DNA from 2 places in the Micromonospora peucetia genome. Region 2 is predicted to be linked to the other one. Evidence: riboswitches for the same ligand, from Rfam matches in the RefSeq annotation. Region 2 holds a riboswitch; the other holds the start of a gene.

Region 1 (7,706 bases), 660 kb from region 2:
CGACAGGTCCATCACGGTGTCCGCGCCCCACCGGGTGGCCCAGGTCAGCTTCTCCACCTCCTCGGCGACCGACGAGGTGACCGCCGAGGTGCCGATGTTGGCGTTCACCTTCACCAGGAACGCCCTGCCGATGATCGCCGGCTCGCACTCCGGATGGTTGACGTTGAGCGGCAGCACGGCCCGCCCGGCGGCGATCTCGTCCCGGACGAACTCCGGCGCCATCCCCTCCCGGATCGCCACGAACTCCATTTCCGGCGTGACGACGCCGGCCCGCGCGTACGCGAGCTGGGTGGGACGTTTCCCGTCCACGCCCACGAGCGGGGTGCCCGCGCCCCGGGCCGGGACGACGTCGCCACGCTGGGCGATCCACGGTCCACGCAGTGCTGGCAGCCCGACCTCCGGATCGGAGCCGGGTCCGGAGGTGTCGTAGAGCCGGAGCGGCGGATTGTCACCGGTCAGCTCCACCTCGGCGAACGGCACCCGGACGTCCGGCCGGGACCCTTCCACGTACACCTTGCGACGTGCCTGCATGACAGCCTCCCTGATGATCAGGCGGACCAGCCGAAGTGGTCCAGCGGACCGCGTCCGGCGCCCAGCTCCCAGTCCCGTGCCCCGGTCAGCGCACGGAGGACGTACTCCTTGGCGGCGGCGACCGCCGTCGGCACGGGGTCGCCGAACGCCAGCCGGACGGCGACCGCCGCCGAGAACGAGCACCCGGTGCCGTGGTTGTGCCGGGTGTCGACCCGGGGTGCGCGGAGCAGGGTGGTGACGCCGCCGCCGTGCAGCACGTCGACCGCCTCGCCGTCCGCGTCCACGTCGCCGCCGGTCACCACCACGTGCTCCGGCCCGCCGGCCGCCAGCGCCTCGGCGGCGGCCACCATCTCCTCGACCGTGGTCACCGGGCGTCCGGTGATGGCCGCGGCCTCCGCGCAGTTCGGCGTCGCCACCCTGGCGTACGGCAGCAGCCGCTCGACGGCGGCGACCACGCCCAGCCGATGCCCGCTGGTGGCGACGAGCACCGGGTCGACGACGAGGTGCGGCAGTCGGCCGTCCTTCGCCACGGCGGCCACCGCGTCGGCGACCGCCGGGGTGCCGAGCACGCCCGTCTTGACGGCGCGGACGGTGAAGTCGACGAGCACGCTGTCGAGCTGCTCGGTGACGGTGCCGGGCGGCAGCGGCAGCACGGCGTCGACGCCTCTGGTGTTCTGCGCGGTCACCGCGGTGATCACGCTGGTGCCGTACGCGCCGAGGGCCGCGAAGACCTTCAGGTCGGCCTGGATGCCAGCTCCCGCGCCGGAGTCCGATCCGGCGATGGTGAGGACTGTTCTCGGCGTCACCGTGCGTTCTCCCTGATCGGCGTCGGGGGCTGCGGCCGACCGTGCCCACTCCGGGCGGTCAGGCTTGGTCCCTCCGTGGGCACGGTCGGCCGCAGCCCCGTCCCGGAGACCTCCGCGTGTTCGTGCGGGCTGCGCGGCTTCGGGGAGACCGCCGGCCGGAAGCTGGCGGTGAGCGTGGCGGCGACCTCGGTCGGGTCGGCGGCGCGCATGATCGCGCCGAGCACCGCCACGCCGACGGCTCCCGCCTCGACGCAGGCACCCACCTGGTCCGGGCTCTCCACTCCGCCGAGCGCGAGGACCGGCACCGGACTGTGCCGGATCAGCTCACTCAGCCCGTCCGGGCGCAGCGGCGGGCCGTAGCCGGGTTTGGTGCTGGTCGGGTAGACGGGCGAGAGGGTGGCGTAGTCCTCCGTGGTGAGCCTGGCCAGTTCGGCCCGGTCGTGGCAGGAGCGGCCGACCAGGGCGAGGCGCGGCGGCGGATACGGGCCGGCCGACGGCAGGTGGACGGCGTCGCCGCCGAGCGGGTCGGGGCCGGCGACGATCAGGGTGCCGCCCGCCTCGGCGAGGATCGCACGCAGGTCTGCGGCGAGGGCGGCGCGCTCGGCCCGGGGCAGGTCCCGCTCCCGCAGCACCACCCACCGCACTCCCCCGGCGACGGCCCCGGCGACGACGTCACCCAACGACCGCCGCGCCTGCCACCGGTCGGTCAACAGCACGACGCCGACCGGCCCACGCGAGATCTTGGTGAGATCCGGCCCCTCCGGGGGCCCTTTCCTACCAAGATCCACCGGGACCGGGGACGGGGACGGGGACGGGGACGGGGACGGGGACGGGGAGAAGGGGAGGGTGGGGGTCACAGGTCGGGTCTTCCCTCGTCGGGGGTGGAGGGGAGGGCGTGGAAGCGTCGGGCGATTCGACCCGCCCCGTACGCGAGCCGACCCGCCTCGACCGCGTACCGCATCGCGGTGGCCATCGCCACCGGGTCGGCGGCGCGGGTGACCGCGCTGGCCAGCAGCACCGCGTCGCAGCCCAGCTCCATGGCCAACGCGGCATCCGAGGCGGTGCCGATGCCGGCGTCCAGGATCACCGGCACGTCGACGCCCTGCCGGATCAGCCGGATGTGGTGCGGGTTCGACACGCCCAGGCCGGAGCCGATCGGCGCCCCGGCCGGCATCACCGCGGCGCAGCCGACGTCGGCCAGCCGGCGGGCCAGGACAGGGTCGTCCGACGTGTACGGCAGCACCACGAACCCGTCGCCGACGAGTTCCTCGGCGGCGCGCAGCAACTCCACCCCGTCGGGCAGCAGCGTGCGCTCGTCGCCGATCACCTCCAGCTTCACCCAGTCGGTGCCGAACGCCTCCCGGGCCAGCTGCGCCACCTTGACCGCCTCGCCCGCCGTGTAACAGCCGGCGGTGTTCGGCAGCAGCCTCACGCCGCAGCGGTCCAGCAGGTCCAGCAGCCCGCCGGCGGTGCCGGGGGCGGTGTCGATCCGGCGCAGTGCCAGGGTGACCAGCTCGGTCCCGGAGGCCCGGATCGCGTCCTCCAGCACCCGCAGGTTCGTCGCGCCGCCGGTGCCGAGGACCAGCCGGGACGTGAAGCTCACGCCACCCAGGTCGAGGCTCACCGCGTCACCCGCCCTGGGCGGCACTGAGCACCTCGACCCGGTCGCCGTCCCGCAGCACGGTCGCCGGCCAGCCGGTACGCGGCACCACCTCGCCGTTGACCGCGACGGCGAGGCCACGCCGCTGGTCGGTGACCGCGCGAACCAGGTCCGTCACGGTCGAACCGCCGGGCAGGCTGCGCCCGGCGCCGTTCACCGTCAGTTCCACGTGTGCTCCTCCTCGGGTACGGACGGTCCGGAACCGGACCGGGCGGCGGTGGCCGGGGTGAAACGGGCCGGGGTGAAGGGGGCGAGCAGGGGGTCCGCCGTGCCCGTGCTGATCAGGTCGGCGATCAGGTCGGCGGTGACCGGGGTGAGCACGATGCCGTGCCGGTGGTGCCCGGTCGCGGCGAGCACGCCGGGCCGGCCGGGCAGCGGGCCGAGGATCGGGGCGTTGTCGGGGGTGCCGGGGCGCAGGCCGGCGAGGGCCTCGACGAGGTCGTACTCGGCCAACTCGGGCAGCAGGTCGACGGCGGCGCGGAGCAGGCGCAGCACCGCCCCGGCGGAGACGTCGGTGTCGGTGCGCTCCTCGACGGTCGCGCCCACCACCACCTCCCCGTCGGAGCGGGGCACGAGGTAGACGTGCTCGCCGTCGGCGTACCCCCGGATGACGTGCCGGAAGCCCGGCGCACCGCCGCCGGGCGCGCGGAGCCGGACCAACTGCCCCTTCACGGGCCGCACCGGCAGCCCGGTCAGGGCTGCCGCGCCGCAGCCGGCCGCGACCACCGTGACCCCGGCCTCCACGTCGGACAGCCGGCGCACGGCGGCGGGCACCAGCGTGGCGCCGGCCCGTTCGGCGGCCGTGCGCAGCGCCGGCACCAGCCGCCGCGGGTCGACCTGGTGATCGGTGGCGGCGAGCGCGCCACCGCGCACCCGGGGGGCCAGCGCCGGCTCGCGGTCCCGCAGCGCCGACGGGCGCAGCGGCGTCACCGGCAGTCCGATCCGCTGCTGGTACGCCCACAGCCGGCGCGCCTCGGCCAGGTCGTCGGTGGTGAGCCCGACCATCAGGGTGCCCTCGGTCCGGTAGCCGACGTCCACGCCCGTGGCGGCGGTCAGCTCGGCGGCGAAGGCCGGCCAGCGGGCGGCGGAGGCGGTCAGCAGCCCGGTCAGCTCGTGCTCACCGAAGTACGCCTCGGCGACCGGGGCGAGCATCCCGGCGGCAACGTGGGACGCGCCGGAACCCGGAGCCGGGTCGTGCACGACGACCCGCAGTCCGCGCGTCGCGCAGCGCCAGGCGATCGCCAGCCCGACCGGTCCCGCCCCCACCACGGCGACGTCCGGTCGGCTCAGCACCCCAGCGCTCCCAGCAGTTCCGCCGTCGCCCGGGCCGGATCGGCCGCCCCGGAGACCGCCCCCACCACCGCCACCCCGTACGCCCCGGCGGCCACCAGCGCGGGCACCTTCGCGGCGGTCACCCCGCCGATCGCGACGACCGGCACGTCCACGGCGTCGGCGACGGCGCGTACCCCGGCCGGGCCGATCGGCGCCGGCAGTCCCGTCTTGGTGCTGGTGGCGTGGCATGGGCCCACACCCAGATAGCTGGCCCCGGCGGCGACCGCCTCGACGGCCGTCCCCGGATCGCGGGCGGTGGCGCCGAGTACGGCGGTCGCGCCGAGCACCCGGCGGGCGGCCCCGACCGGCAGGTCGTCCGCACCGACGTGCCCACCGGCGGCACCCACCGCCAACGCCACGTGCAGCCGGTCGTTCACCAGGCAGGTGGCGTCGTACCGGGCGCAGAGCGCCACGACCCGGCGGGCCAGGTCGTACGCCTCCCGGTCGGTGGCGTCGTCGGTCACCCGGACCTGCACGACCAGTTCCGCGCGGGCCACCGCAAGGGCGGCCCGCAGCACGGTGAGCGGATCCCGCCCGGGTCGGGTGTCGGTGATCAGATGCAGTCGCCCGAGGGACGGCACGGCAACACTCCTCCCTGCGCCGGCATTACCCGGATCAGGTTCGACGGTCGGGGGCTCAAAGCCCCCCTCTCAGCCCGGTGTACCGGGCTCCCGTGGGTCACTTGCGGGTTTCACCGTACGACGGATCGCCGGATCCGCCAAGGTCGGGACGCGGATTTCACACCGTCCGCCCGATCCGCCAAGGGCCCGGACACGGATTTCACACCGTCCGCCCGATCTCGACGGTCGGGGCGGCGGGTGTGCCTCCCGTCCCCCCATGCTGTCCGGATGCCCTTCGCCGCCCGGGTACCGCCCCGCCTGGCCTTCGTGCCGTTCCGGGCCAGCGCCGCGATCGCGGACGGCATCCTGACCCGCGCCATGCTGCGCGGTTCGGCCTGGCAACGCCTGCTGCCCGACGTGTACGTGCACCAGGACGCGCTGCTCGCACCGGACCATCGACTCTGGTGCGATGCGGTGGCCCTGCTCCTGCCCCCCGGTGCCGCGATCGCCGGACCGAGTGCCGCCTACCTGTGGGGCGTTGACCTGCTGGCCCGCGACGCGGCAGTCAGTGTCCTTCTTCCTCGCGCGGCGAGGCTGCGCCCGCACCCGCGGCTCTCCGTCACCCGCTCGCACCTACCAGAAGGCGATCTGACCGGCTTCGCCGGCCTACCGGTCACCACGCCACTGCGGACGGCGTTCGACCTCGGGCGACAGGCGCCGCGCGCCGAGGCTCTGGTGGCCGTCGACGCGCTGCTGCACCGCCGGATCGTCAGGCTGCCGGCCCTGCGGGCGTACGCCGATGCTCGTCGTCGTTGGCCCGGGCTGCCGCTGCTGCGGGAGGTGCTCGCGCTGGCCGAGCCCCTGAGTGAGTCTCCGATGGAGACCCGGTTGCGGCTGCTCCTGCTCGACGCCGGGCTGCCCCCGCCCACGCCGCAGCACGATGTGCTCGACGCCCGGGGACGGTTCGTCGGCCGGGTCGACCTGGCGTGGCCGGTCCTGCGCGTCGCGGTCGAGTACGACGGCGACCACCACCGGGAACGCGCCCACTTCCGACAGGACGTCGCCCGGCTGAACGCGCTCCGCGCGGCCGGCTGGATCGTCCTCCGTTTCACCGCCGACGACGTGCTCCGGCACCGGGACCGCACGGTACGCCTCGTCACCGCCGCCCTCCGCGAACGCGCCGACGAGCGGAACCTCAGGGCTCTCACTGACCCAAGGTGACAGCCCTGACATCCCGCCCCGCCGCACCCCCGCCGCACCCCCACCCCGCCCCCGCCGAGCCTCCGCTCCGGCAGGGTCACCCACCCCCGACCGCCACACGCCCGCCGAGCGCCCTCCTGTGCACGAGCGACGGCGACGGGTGGAACACCAGGTCTGTCTCCCGAGGTCGGAGAGGTACGTGGTGTTCCACCCATCGCCGCCAAGACGCACGGCAGGACGGGCAGCCCCGCCCGGCCCGGCCAGGGGCTGGGCGGGCGCGGGCGGGCGGGCGCGGGCGGGCGGGGACGGCCGGGCGCGGATGGCCGGGCGCGGATGGCCGGGCGCGGATGGCCGGGCGCGGATGGCCGGGCGCGGATGGCCGGGCGCGGATGGCCGGGCGCGGATGGCCGGGCGCGGATGGCCGGGCGTCGACGTGGCTCAGAGGATGGCGCGCAGGGCGTCCAGGTCCTCGTCGGTGGGCTGCCAGGTGCCCGCCCGTGCGTTGGAGCGCACCTGCTCGGGCGTGGTGGCGCCGGCGATCACCGAGGTCACCGCCGGTTGGGCGGCCAGTCCGCCGATCGCCACCTGGAGCATCGACAGCCCGCGCTCGGCGGCGTACGCCTCGATCGCCTCGATGGTGTCCCAGTCGGCGGCGGCGAGTCGCTGGGCGTACCGACCGCCGCCGGCGAGGCGGCTGCCGGCCGGCGGGGCCTCGGCCCGCTTGTACTTGCCGGTGAGCAGCCCGTTGGCCAGCGGGAAGAACGGCAGCAACCCGAGGCCGAACCGCTCGCACGCCAGCACCACCTCGGCCTCGACGCCGCGCTCCAGCAGGTTGTAGTGGTTCTGCGCGCTGATGAACCGGGACCGGCCGTTCGACGAGGCCACCCAGTCCGCGTCGGCGATCTGCCAGCCGGCGAAGTTGGAGTTGCCCAGGTAGCGCACCTTGCCGGCGCGGACGAGATCGTCGAGTGCGGCGAGCGTCTCGTCGATCGGGGTGCCCGGGTCGGGCTCGTGCATCTGATACAGGTCGATGTGGTCGGTGCCGAGCCGGCGCAGCGACGCCTCGACCGCCCGGGCGATGTAGCGGCGCGCGCCCCGGGCACCGAAGTCGGGGCCGTTCATGCCGTGCATGTCCATGCCGAACTTGGTGGTCACCACCACGTCGTCGCGCCGGCCCTTGAGCGCCTGGCCCAGCAGTTCCTCGGAGCCGCCCTGCGGCTCGCCATAGATGTCGGCGGTGTCGAAGAAGTTGATCCCGGCGTCCAGCGCGGCGTCGACCACCGCCCGGGTGCCGTCGAGGTCGAGCTTTCGGCCGAAGTTGTTGCAGCCAATGCCGACCACGGACACCACAAGCCCGGAGTCGCCCAACCGGCGATAGGTCATTTGAGTCACGAGATCCACCCTATGCCGCCCGGCCGGCGCCCGCCCCGGCTCCCGCCGCGCACCCCGTCAGTCGGGCACCGTGAGCCGAGCACCCGTCAGCCGGGCACCCGTCAGCCGGGCACGTCGGCGACGAGCCGACGGGCGGCGGTGAGCGTGTCGGCCAACTCCTCCGGCGTGTTCCCGACCGCGCCGAGCAACGCCTGCGCCCGCCGGGCGAAGTCGGGCGGCGCGCCC
Region 2 (7,706 bases):
CGGGTCCAGGGTGGCGATCAGGATGAACGAGAACACCAGCGCCGCGACGAGCTTGGCCACCGGGTTGCGCCGGGCCAGCGGCGCCCCCGGCGCGGCGACCGGCTCGAAGCTGATCATGCCCGCTCCGGAGCGCGACGGGTGACTGGTGCGACAGCCGGGTGTGGGCTGGTCACGGGCGCTCCAGGATGAGACGGCGGTCTGCCAGGGCGGCGACGAACTCCGGGTCGTGGGTGACCGCGACCAGGCCGTGCCCGGCGTCGCGCAGCTCGGCGAAGAGGTCCACCAGCTCCAGCCAGGTGCGCCTGTCCTGGCCGAAGGTCGGCTCGTCGCAGACGAGCAGGCGGGGCGCGGTGGCCAGGGCGGTCGCCACGCTCAGCCGCCGCGCCTCCCCGCCGGAGAGGGTGTACGGGTTGGCCGCCGCGAGTTTCGTCAACCGCAGCCGGGACAGCAGCCCGTCGACGGTGGACCGGATCGCCGGCTCGGGCTGGCCGGTGCGGCGCGGGCCGAGCGCCAGCTCGTCGTAGACGGTGTTCGCGACGAACTGGTGCTCCGGGTCCTGGAAGACCGAGCCGATCCGGCGGGCCAGTGCCGGCGCGCGCCAGCGGTGCGGGGGAGTGCCCGTGTCGGTGCCGGCCAGCGCCGTCGTCGCCGCGACCCGGCCCGCTCCGGGCTTGAGTAGGCCGCCGAGCAGCAGTGCGAGGGTCGACTTGCCGGCCCCGTTCGGTCCGAGGACGGCGAGCGCCTCGCCGGCGCGTACCGCCAGGTCGACGGCGGCCAGCCGGGGCGGCAGGCCGAGCCGGTCGGCGGTGACCAGCACGTCGCCGGCCGGGGTGGTGGCCTGGCGGGGCGGTACCGGACGGCCGGGCACCCAGACGCCCTCGGCGGCGAGTGTGTCGCCGTGCGTGCCGAAGACGGCCTCGGGAGTGCCGTCCGCGCGGACGCCGCCGCCGGGTTCGAGCACGACCACCCGGTCGACCAGGGGCAGCGCCTCGGCGACCCGGTGTTCGACCAGGATCAGCGTGGTGTCGGCGTCCAGCGCGCCGGCCACCGCCGCCCGGATCAGCGCCGCGCCGGTCGGGTCGAGGTTGGCGGTCGGCTCGTCGAGCAGCAGCAGGCCGGGGCGCAGGGCCAGCACCCCGGCCAGCGCCAACCGCTGCTGCTCGCCGCCGGACAGGGCGGCGGTGGGGCGGTCCCGGGGGTACGGGAAGCCGACCCGGGTCAGCGCCTCGTCGACGCGGGGCCAGATCTCCCGGGCGGGGATGCCGCGGTTCTCCAGCCCGAACGCCACGTCGTCGCCGCTGCGGGCCATCACGAGTTGGCTCTCCGGGTCCTGGAAGACGATGCCCACCCGATCCCGGCTCTCGCGGGGGTCGAGCCCGTCGACCTCTACGGTGCCCTCCTGCTCGCCCGAGTCCTCGGGCAGCAACCCGGCCAGCGCGGCGAGCAGGGTGCTCTTGCCGGCCCCCGACGGTCCCAGCAGCAGCACCCGCTCGCCGGCCTCCACACGCAGATCCACCCCGCGCACGGCCCACGCCCGCCGCCCACCATGCCGCCACCCGAACCCCCGCAGCACTACCGCCCCCACAACACCCACCCCCTACCCCGTCCCCGACCCACCCCTGGCGTTGATCATGAGGTTGGCGGCACTCCCGGAGATCCACATCGCCGTCAACCTCATGATCAACCGGCTTCCCGCGGCGTGCGGGTCAGATTGGGGTGCGGTCGCGGCCCGCGGGGAAGCGGTCCAGGGCGCCGGTGGTGGCCAGGGCGCGGGTCAGGGCCCAGGCGCCGGCGCCGGCTACTGCGGCGGCGCTGACGATGGTGAGCAGGGCGTAGGGGATGCGGTAGCTGGCCAGGGCGTACTCGCTGTTCCAGACGAAGAAGTCGAACAGTGCCGCGCCGAGGCCGGTCAGCGCGCCGGCGATCAGCGCGGTGGGCAGCCGGAACGAGCGGTACCGGAACGCGGCGAAGGCCAACTCGGCGCCGAGGCCCTGGATCAGGCCCTGGACGATGGTGACGCCGCCCCACTCCGCGCCGAGCAGCGCGGAGACTGTCGCCGCCACCGCCTCGCAGAAGAGCGCCGCGCCGGGCTTGCGGATCACCAGGCCGCCGAGGACGGCCGGGACCAGCCACACGCCGTACATGATGGCCTGGCCGGCGGGGAAGAACGCGAACGCCGGGTCGACGGCCCGCCACAGCAGGCCCCAGGCCCAGAAGATGACGCCGAAGGCCACCGCGATCACCGCGGCGACGACGATGTCGACGGTGCGCCACCGGGTGGTGTTGTTGTCTCGCATGATTGCTCCCAGTTCTGAACGCGAACCAGGAGAAGACGCACGCCGCGTCCGGATGTGCCGGACGTCGACGCGGCTGGAGGTCGACCGAACTCCCTGCGCTGGCATTACCCAGATCAGGTTCGAGGGTCTGCGGGCGGTGCCCGCACTCTCAGCGCTGTGCGCTCCCCTGTCGGATATGAAGTTGTCGCGCCGACGCTAACACCTTTGAAGATCAACAGGCAATGTGATCTTTCCGCAGCTCACCGGCGCGATCGATCGACGCCGTCGATCCCGCCCCGGATGGTACGAGTGACCCACGCCGACCGTGGGTAGGCTCACGATCATGCGGATCGAGACCCGGGGGTTGACGTTCGACGTCCGCGTCGGCGGACCGGAGGGCGGCGCACCCGTCCTGCTGCTGCACGGCTTCCCCCAGCACGGCGGGGAGTTCGACGACGTGGTGCCCGCGCTGCACGCCGCCGGCCTGCGTACGTACGCGCCGGACCAGCGGGGCTACTCGCCGGGCGCGCGGCCCGAGGCGGTCGAGGCGTACCGGCTGCCGGAGCTGGTCGCCGACGCGGTGGGCGTACTCGACGCGTTGGGCGTCGACGCGGCGCACCTGGTGGGGCACGACTGGGGCGCGGTGGTGGCCTGGGCCGTCGCGGCCGGCCACCCCGAGCGGGTCCGCACGCTGACGGCGGTCTCCGTGCCGCATCCCGCCGCGATGGCGTGGGCGCTGGCCGAGGACCCGGGGCAGAAGGCGCGCTCGGCGTACATGACGCTGTTCCGCAAGCCGGGCAAGGCGGAGAAGGCGCTGCTGGTACTGGGCGCGACCGGGCTGCGCCGGATGCTGCACGGGGTCGGTGGCGACGCGCGGGTGGCCGCGTACGCGGACCCGATGCGTGAGCCGGGCGCGTTGACCGCCGCGCTGAACTGGTACCGCGCCATGTCCCGCCGGGACCTCGCGGCCACCGGGCCGGTGACGGTGCCGACCACGTTCGTGTGGAGCGGCCGGGACATCGCGATCGGCCGCACCGCCGCCGAGGCGTGCGCCGACCACGTGAGCGCCGACTACCGGTTCGTCGAACTGCCCCGGGTGAGCCACTGGATCCCCGACGAGGCGCCCGGACCGCTGGCCGAGGCGATCCTGGCCCGGGTGCACGACCCGGCCTGACCCTCCCCGCGACGCCGCCGGCAGATGCCGGGCCCCATTCCCGACGGAGGTACGACATGGACGGAGCAGACATGACGGTGAGCGCCGAGGACTTCCTGGCCGTGGTGACCGCCACGATGAACCAGGTGGCCGAGAGCCAGCGTGCGGCGGTGGGGCTGGCCGCCGACCTGATCGCCGAGGCGGTACGCGCCGACGGCGTGGTCCACGCGTTCGGCACCGGCCACTCCGAGGCGCTGGCCATGGAGATCGCCGGGCGGGCCGGCGGGCTGGTCCCGACCAACCGGATCGCCCTGCGGGATCTGGTGCTTCTCGGCGGTGCCCCGGCGGACACGCTCGGGCCACTGTTGGAACGCGATCCGTCGGTGGCGCACCGCCTCTACGAGTTGGCCCCGGTCAGCCCCCGGGACGTATTCGTGCTCGCCTCCAACTCGGGCGTGAACGGCGCGATGGTGGAGTTCGCGTCGCTGGTCAAGGAGAAGGGGCACGGGCTGGTCGCGATCACCTCGACGCGGCACTCCGGGCAGATGACCTCGCGTCACCCGTCGGGCCGTAAGCTCGCCGACTTCGCCGACGTGGTGCTCGACAACGGCGCCCCGTACGGCGACGCGACGCTGCCGTTGCCCGGCGGCGGCGCGGTCGGCGCGGTCTCGTCGATCACCGCGGCGCTGCTGGCGCAGCAGATCACGGTCGAGGTGGTGGCCCGACTGCTGGCTGCGGGGGAGCGGCCCCCGGTCTACCTGTCGGCCAACATCGCCGGGGGCGACGAGCACAACAACGCCCTGGAGGCCCGGTACGCGGGCCGCATCCGGCGTGGCTCCTGACGGTCGGGAGCTGGCCGGATCCGGGTGACTCCTGACGGTCCGGAGCGGGCCGCATCCGGCGCGGCTCCTGACGGTCGGGCGCGTTGACGGCGGCAACCGCAGCCCTCGGCGCATCCGCGCGGAACCGGGTGCCAGGCAGTGACGTGAGTCGGTTTCGCGCGTCGGCCGTTGGGGCATCAGCGATGCTGCCGCCGGCCGCCCCCCGCCGGCAGTACCGTCTGACCGGAGGTAGCGCGTGTCCAAGGAAACCGAGAAGCAGCGTTGGCAGCGAAACTTCGCCGACCTGCTCCAGGAGTTGCGGGTCGCCCAGACCGGCGTGCAGATCCTCTTCGCCTTCCTGCTCACCCTGCCGTTCAGCAACGGCTTCACCCGTACCAGCGCGTTCCAGAAGGACGTCTACATCGTCGCGTTGCTGGCGGCGGCCGCCGCCACCGCGATGATCATTTCTCCGGTGGCGTTCCACCGCGCGCTGTTCCGGCAGGGCCGCAAGCCGGAGCTGGTCCGGTTCGCCCACCGGATGGCCAGTGGCGGTCTGGCCTTCATGCTGATCGCCATGGTCAGCGCGGTGTTGCTGATCACCGACTTCGTGCTGGACCGTGGCATCGCCATGGTGCTCAGCGGCCTCACCGCGCTCTGGTTTCTCACCTTCTGGGTGTTCCTGCCGTTCTCCCGGCGCAACTGGGGTGAGGACGACGTCGACGACGACGAAGACGAGGAGCCGCGGTCCCTCGGCGACTGACAACTGTCGATCAAGTTCGATATTTACCGAACGCTACCCCTGGGTAACACCCGGGGGTAGCGTGCTGTTTGTCGAGCACGTTGACGCATCCGGACCGAGGTTCGAGGGGGCCGCCGTGACCACGACACATAACAGCCGACCCACACCCGACGGCTCAGGCGACGACCAGCCAGTGCCGACCGCTGCCGACCAGACCGCGGCGACCGCCACCGACCAGCCGGCGACGAGCGCCGCCGGGCAACCCACGGCGACCGCCGCTGAAGGCCCGCGCACGGCCGGCGCGGCCGGGCCGCTGCCGACGGAGGCGGGGCAGGTGTCCGAGAAGGAGGCCCGCCAGGTCGCCGAGGCGGCCCGGGAGTCCTCCTGGGACCGTCCCAGCTTCGGCAAGGAACTCTTCCTCGGCCGGTTCCGGCTCGACCTGATCGACCCCTGGCCTCGCTCCGACCCGGCGGACGTCGCCCGCGCCGACGAGTTCCTCGGCCGGTTCCGCGAGTTCCTCACCGCCGAGGTGGACGGTGCGGCCATCGAGCGGGACGCGTCCATCCCGGACGAGGTGTTCCAGGGCCTGGCCCGGCTCGGCGCGTTCGGCATGAAGATCGACCGGACGTACGGCGGGCTCGGACTGAGCAACCTGCACTACTGTCGGGCGCTCATGCTGGCCGGCTCGGTCAGCCCGGCGATCGGCGCGCTGCTCTCGGCACACCAGTCCATCGGGGTGCCGCAGCCGTTGAAGATGTTCGGCACCGCCGAGCAGAAGCAGCGTTTCCTGCCCCGGCTCGCCGCCGGTGAGGTGTCCGCGTTCCTGCTCACCGAGCCGGACGTCGGCTCCGACCCGGCCCGGCTGGCCACCATCGCCGAGCCCACGCCCGACGGCACCGGCTACCGGCTCGACGGCGTGAAGCTCTGGGCCACCAACGGCACCGTCGCCACCCTGCTCGTGGTGATGGCCCGGGTGCCCGCAGCTGAGGGGCGTCGCGGCGGGATCACCGCCTTCGTCGTCGAGGGAGACACCGAGGGCATCACGGTGGAACGGCGCAACGAATTCATCGGCCTGCGTGGCCTGGAGAACAGTCTGACCCGCTTCCACGACGTCTTCGTACCGAAGGAGAACGTCATCGGCGGCGAGGGCAAGGGCCTGAAGATCGCGCTGACCACCCTGAACACCGGGCGGCTGTCGCTGCCGGCCATGTGCGTCGGCGCCGGCAAGTGGGCGTTGAACGTGGCCCGGGAGTGGGCCGTCGACCGGGTGCAGTGGGGGCGGCCGGTGGGCGAGCACGAGGCGGTGGCCCAGAAGCTCTCCTTCATCGCCGCGACGACGTACGGCATGGAGACCATGCTGGATCTCTGCTGCCTGCTCGCCGACGACGACCGCAACGACATCCGTATCGAGGCGGCGCTGGTCAAGCTCTACGCCAGCGAGATGGCCTGGAAGATCGCCGACGAGCTGGTCCAGATCCGGGGCGGTCGCGGCTACGAGACGGCCGACTCGCTCGCCGCGCGGGGCGAGCGACCGGCCGCCGTCGAGCAGCTGCTGCGTGACCTGCGGATCAACCGCATCTTCGAGGGCTCCACCGAGATCATGCATCTGCTCATCGCCCGGGAGGCGGTCGACGCGCACCTGTCGGTCGCCGGCGACATCATCGACCCGGACGCCGGGCTCGGCCGCAAGGCGAAGGCCGGGGCGCGGGCCGGCGCCTTCTACGCGAGGTGGTTGCCCACCCTGGCCGTCGGCCGGGGACAGCGCCCGTCGGCGTACGCCGAGTTCGGCCCGCTCGCCGGTCACCTGCGGCAGGTGGAGCGTGCCTCGCGCAAGCTGGCCCGGTCCACGTTCTACGCGATGTCCCGGTGGCAGGGGAAGATGGAGCGCAAGCAGGCGTTCCTCGGCCGGGTGGTGGACATCGGCGCGGAGTTGTTCGCGATGTCCGCGGTCTGCGTCCGGGCCCACGCCGAGCGGGAGGACCGGCCCGAGAACGTGGAACTGGCCGACCTGTTCTGCCGGCAGGCCCGGGTCCGGGTCGACGCGCTCTTCACCGCCCTGTGGGACAACACCGACTCCGTCGACACGGCCGCCGCGAAGCGGATCCTGGCCGGACGCTACGCCGCCCTGGAGGACGGTGTGGTCACCCCCGCCGACGACCTGCCCTGGGTGGCCCGCTGGTCGCCCGGCCCGTCCACCGCCGACGACGTCCGCCGCCGCATCCCGCCCGTGCGGTGACGCCCCGGTGCCGGGCCGGTCCGTGATCGGTCCGGCACCGGCCGCCGGGTGGCCGCCCGGTCGTTGAGCAGTCGGGACGACAACTCCCGCGGCCACGCCCGTTCCGGTGGCCGGTGGGTGACGGACACCCGTGTCTCAGCGACCGCCCCGCAGGCCGAGTTGGCGCAGCTCCAGCGCGGCCAGCGCGTCGACGGTGGCGTCGTCGCCGCGCCGCCACGCCTCGGCCACGTCGGGCGCGATCCGGGTCAGCCGTCCCAGCGGCTGGGTGGCCAGCGCGCGCAGGGCGAGCAGGTCCCGGCCGGCGGGGGCGGCGGCCAGCTTCGCGGCCGAGCCGGCCCGGCGCATCCAGCGCACCCGCAGCGGCAACCAGCCGAGGAGCACCAGGCCGAGCGGGAAGACGAGCACGGCGACGGCCAGCGCGAGGGCGAGCTGGTCGACCAGCTCCTGCTGGTCGCGTCCCGCCTCGGCCAGCGAGCGGGCG

What was found. Region 2 has a riboswitch for thiamine pyrophosphate ahead of GA0070608_RS16595 (ECF transporter S component). Riboswitches for the same ligand answer to the same signal wherever they lie in the genome.
Region 1: it holds a riboswitch for thiamine pyrophosphate, as region 2 does, so the genes downstream of both, thiE (thiamine phosphate synthase) here and GA0070608_RS16595 (ECF transporter S component) in region 2, are expected to answer to the same signal.

The regions. Positions count from the first base shown of each region.
Region 1 covers NZ_FMIC01000002.1:2,874,220-2,881,925, reverse strand. The annotation lists gene thiC (phosphomethylpyrimidine synthase ThiC) at 1-531, opposite strand, end outside; gene thiD (bifunctional hydroxymethylpyrimidine kinase/phosphomethylpyrimidine kinase) at 549-1,337, opposite strand; gene GA0070608_RS13595 (thiamine phosphate synthase) at 1,334-2,077, opposite strand; gene GA0070608_RS13590 (thiazole synthase) at 2,191-2,961, opposite strand; gene thiS (sulfur carrier protein ThiS) at 2,966-3,166, opposite strand; gene thiO (glycine oxidase ThiO) at 3,157-4,290, opposite strand; gene thiE (thiamine phosphate synthase) at 4,284-4,910, opposite strand; TPP riboswitch at 4,905-5,014, opposite strand; gene GA0070608_RS13570 (DUF559 domain-containing protein) at 5,178-6,110, shown strand; gene GA0070608_RS13565 (aldo/keto reductase) at 6,528-7,490, opposite strand; gene GA0070608_RS13560 (nucleotidyltransferase domain-containing protein) at 7,583-7,706, opposite strand, start outside.
Region 2 covers NZ_FMIC01000002.1:3,533,783-3,541,488, forward strand. The annotation lists gene GA0070608_RS16585 (energy-coupling factor transporter transmembrane component T family protein) at 1-117, opposite strand, end outside; gene GA0070608_RS16590 (ABC transporter ATP-binding protein) at 170-1,585, opposite strand; gene GA0070608_RS16595 (ECF transporter S component) at 1,707-2,297, opposite strand; TPP riboswitch at 2,370-2,475, opposite strand; gene GA0070608_RS16600 (alpha/beta fold hydrolase) at 2,620-3,450, shown strand; gene GA0070608_RS16605 (sugar isomerase domain-containing protein) at 3,522-4,271, shown strand; gene GA0070608_RS16610 (DUF6328 family protein) at 4,507-5,010, shown strand; gene GA0070608_RS16615 (acyl-CoA dehydrogenase family protein) at 5,183-7,225, shown strand; gene GA0070608_RS16620 (hypothetical protein) at 7,361-7,706, opposite strand, start outside.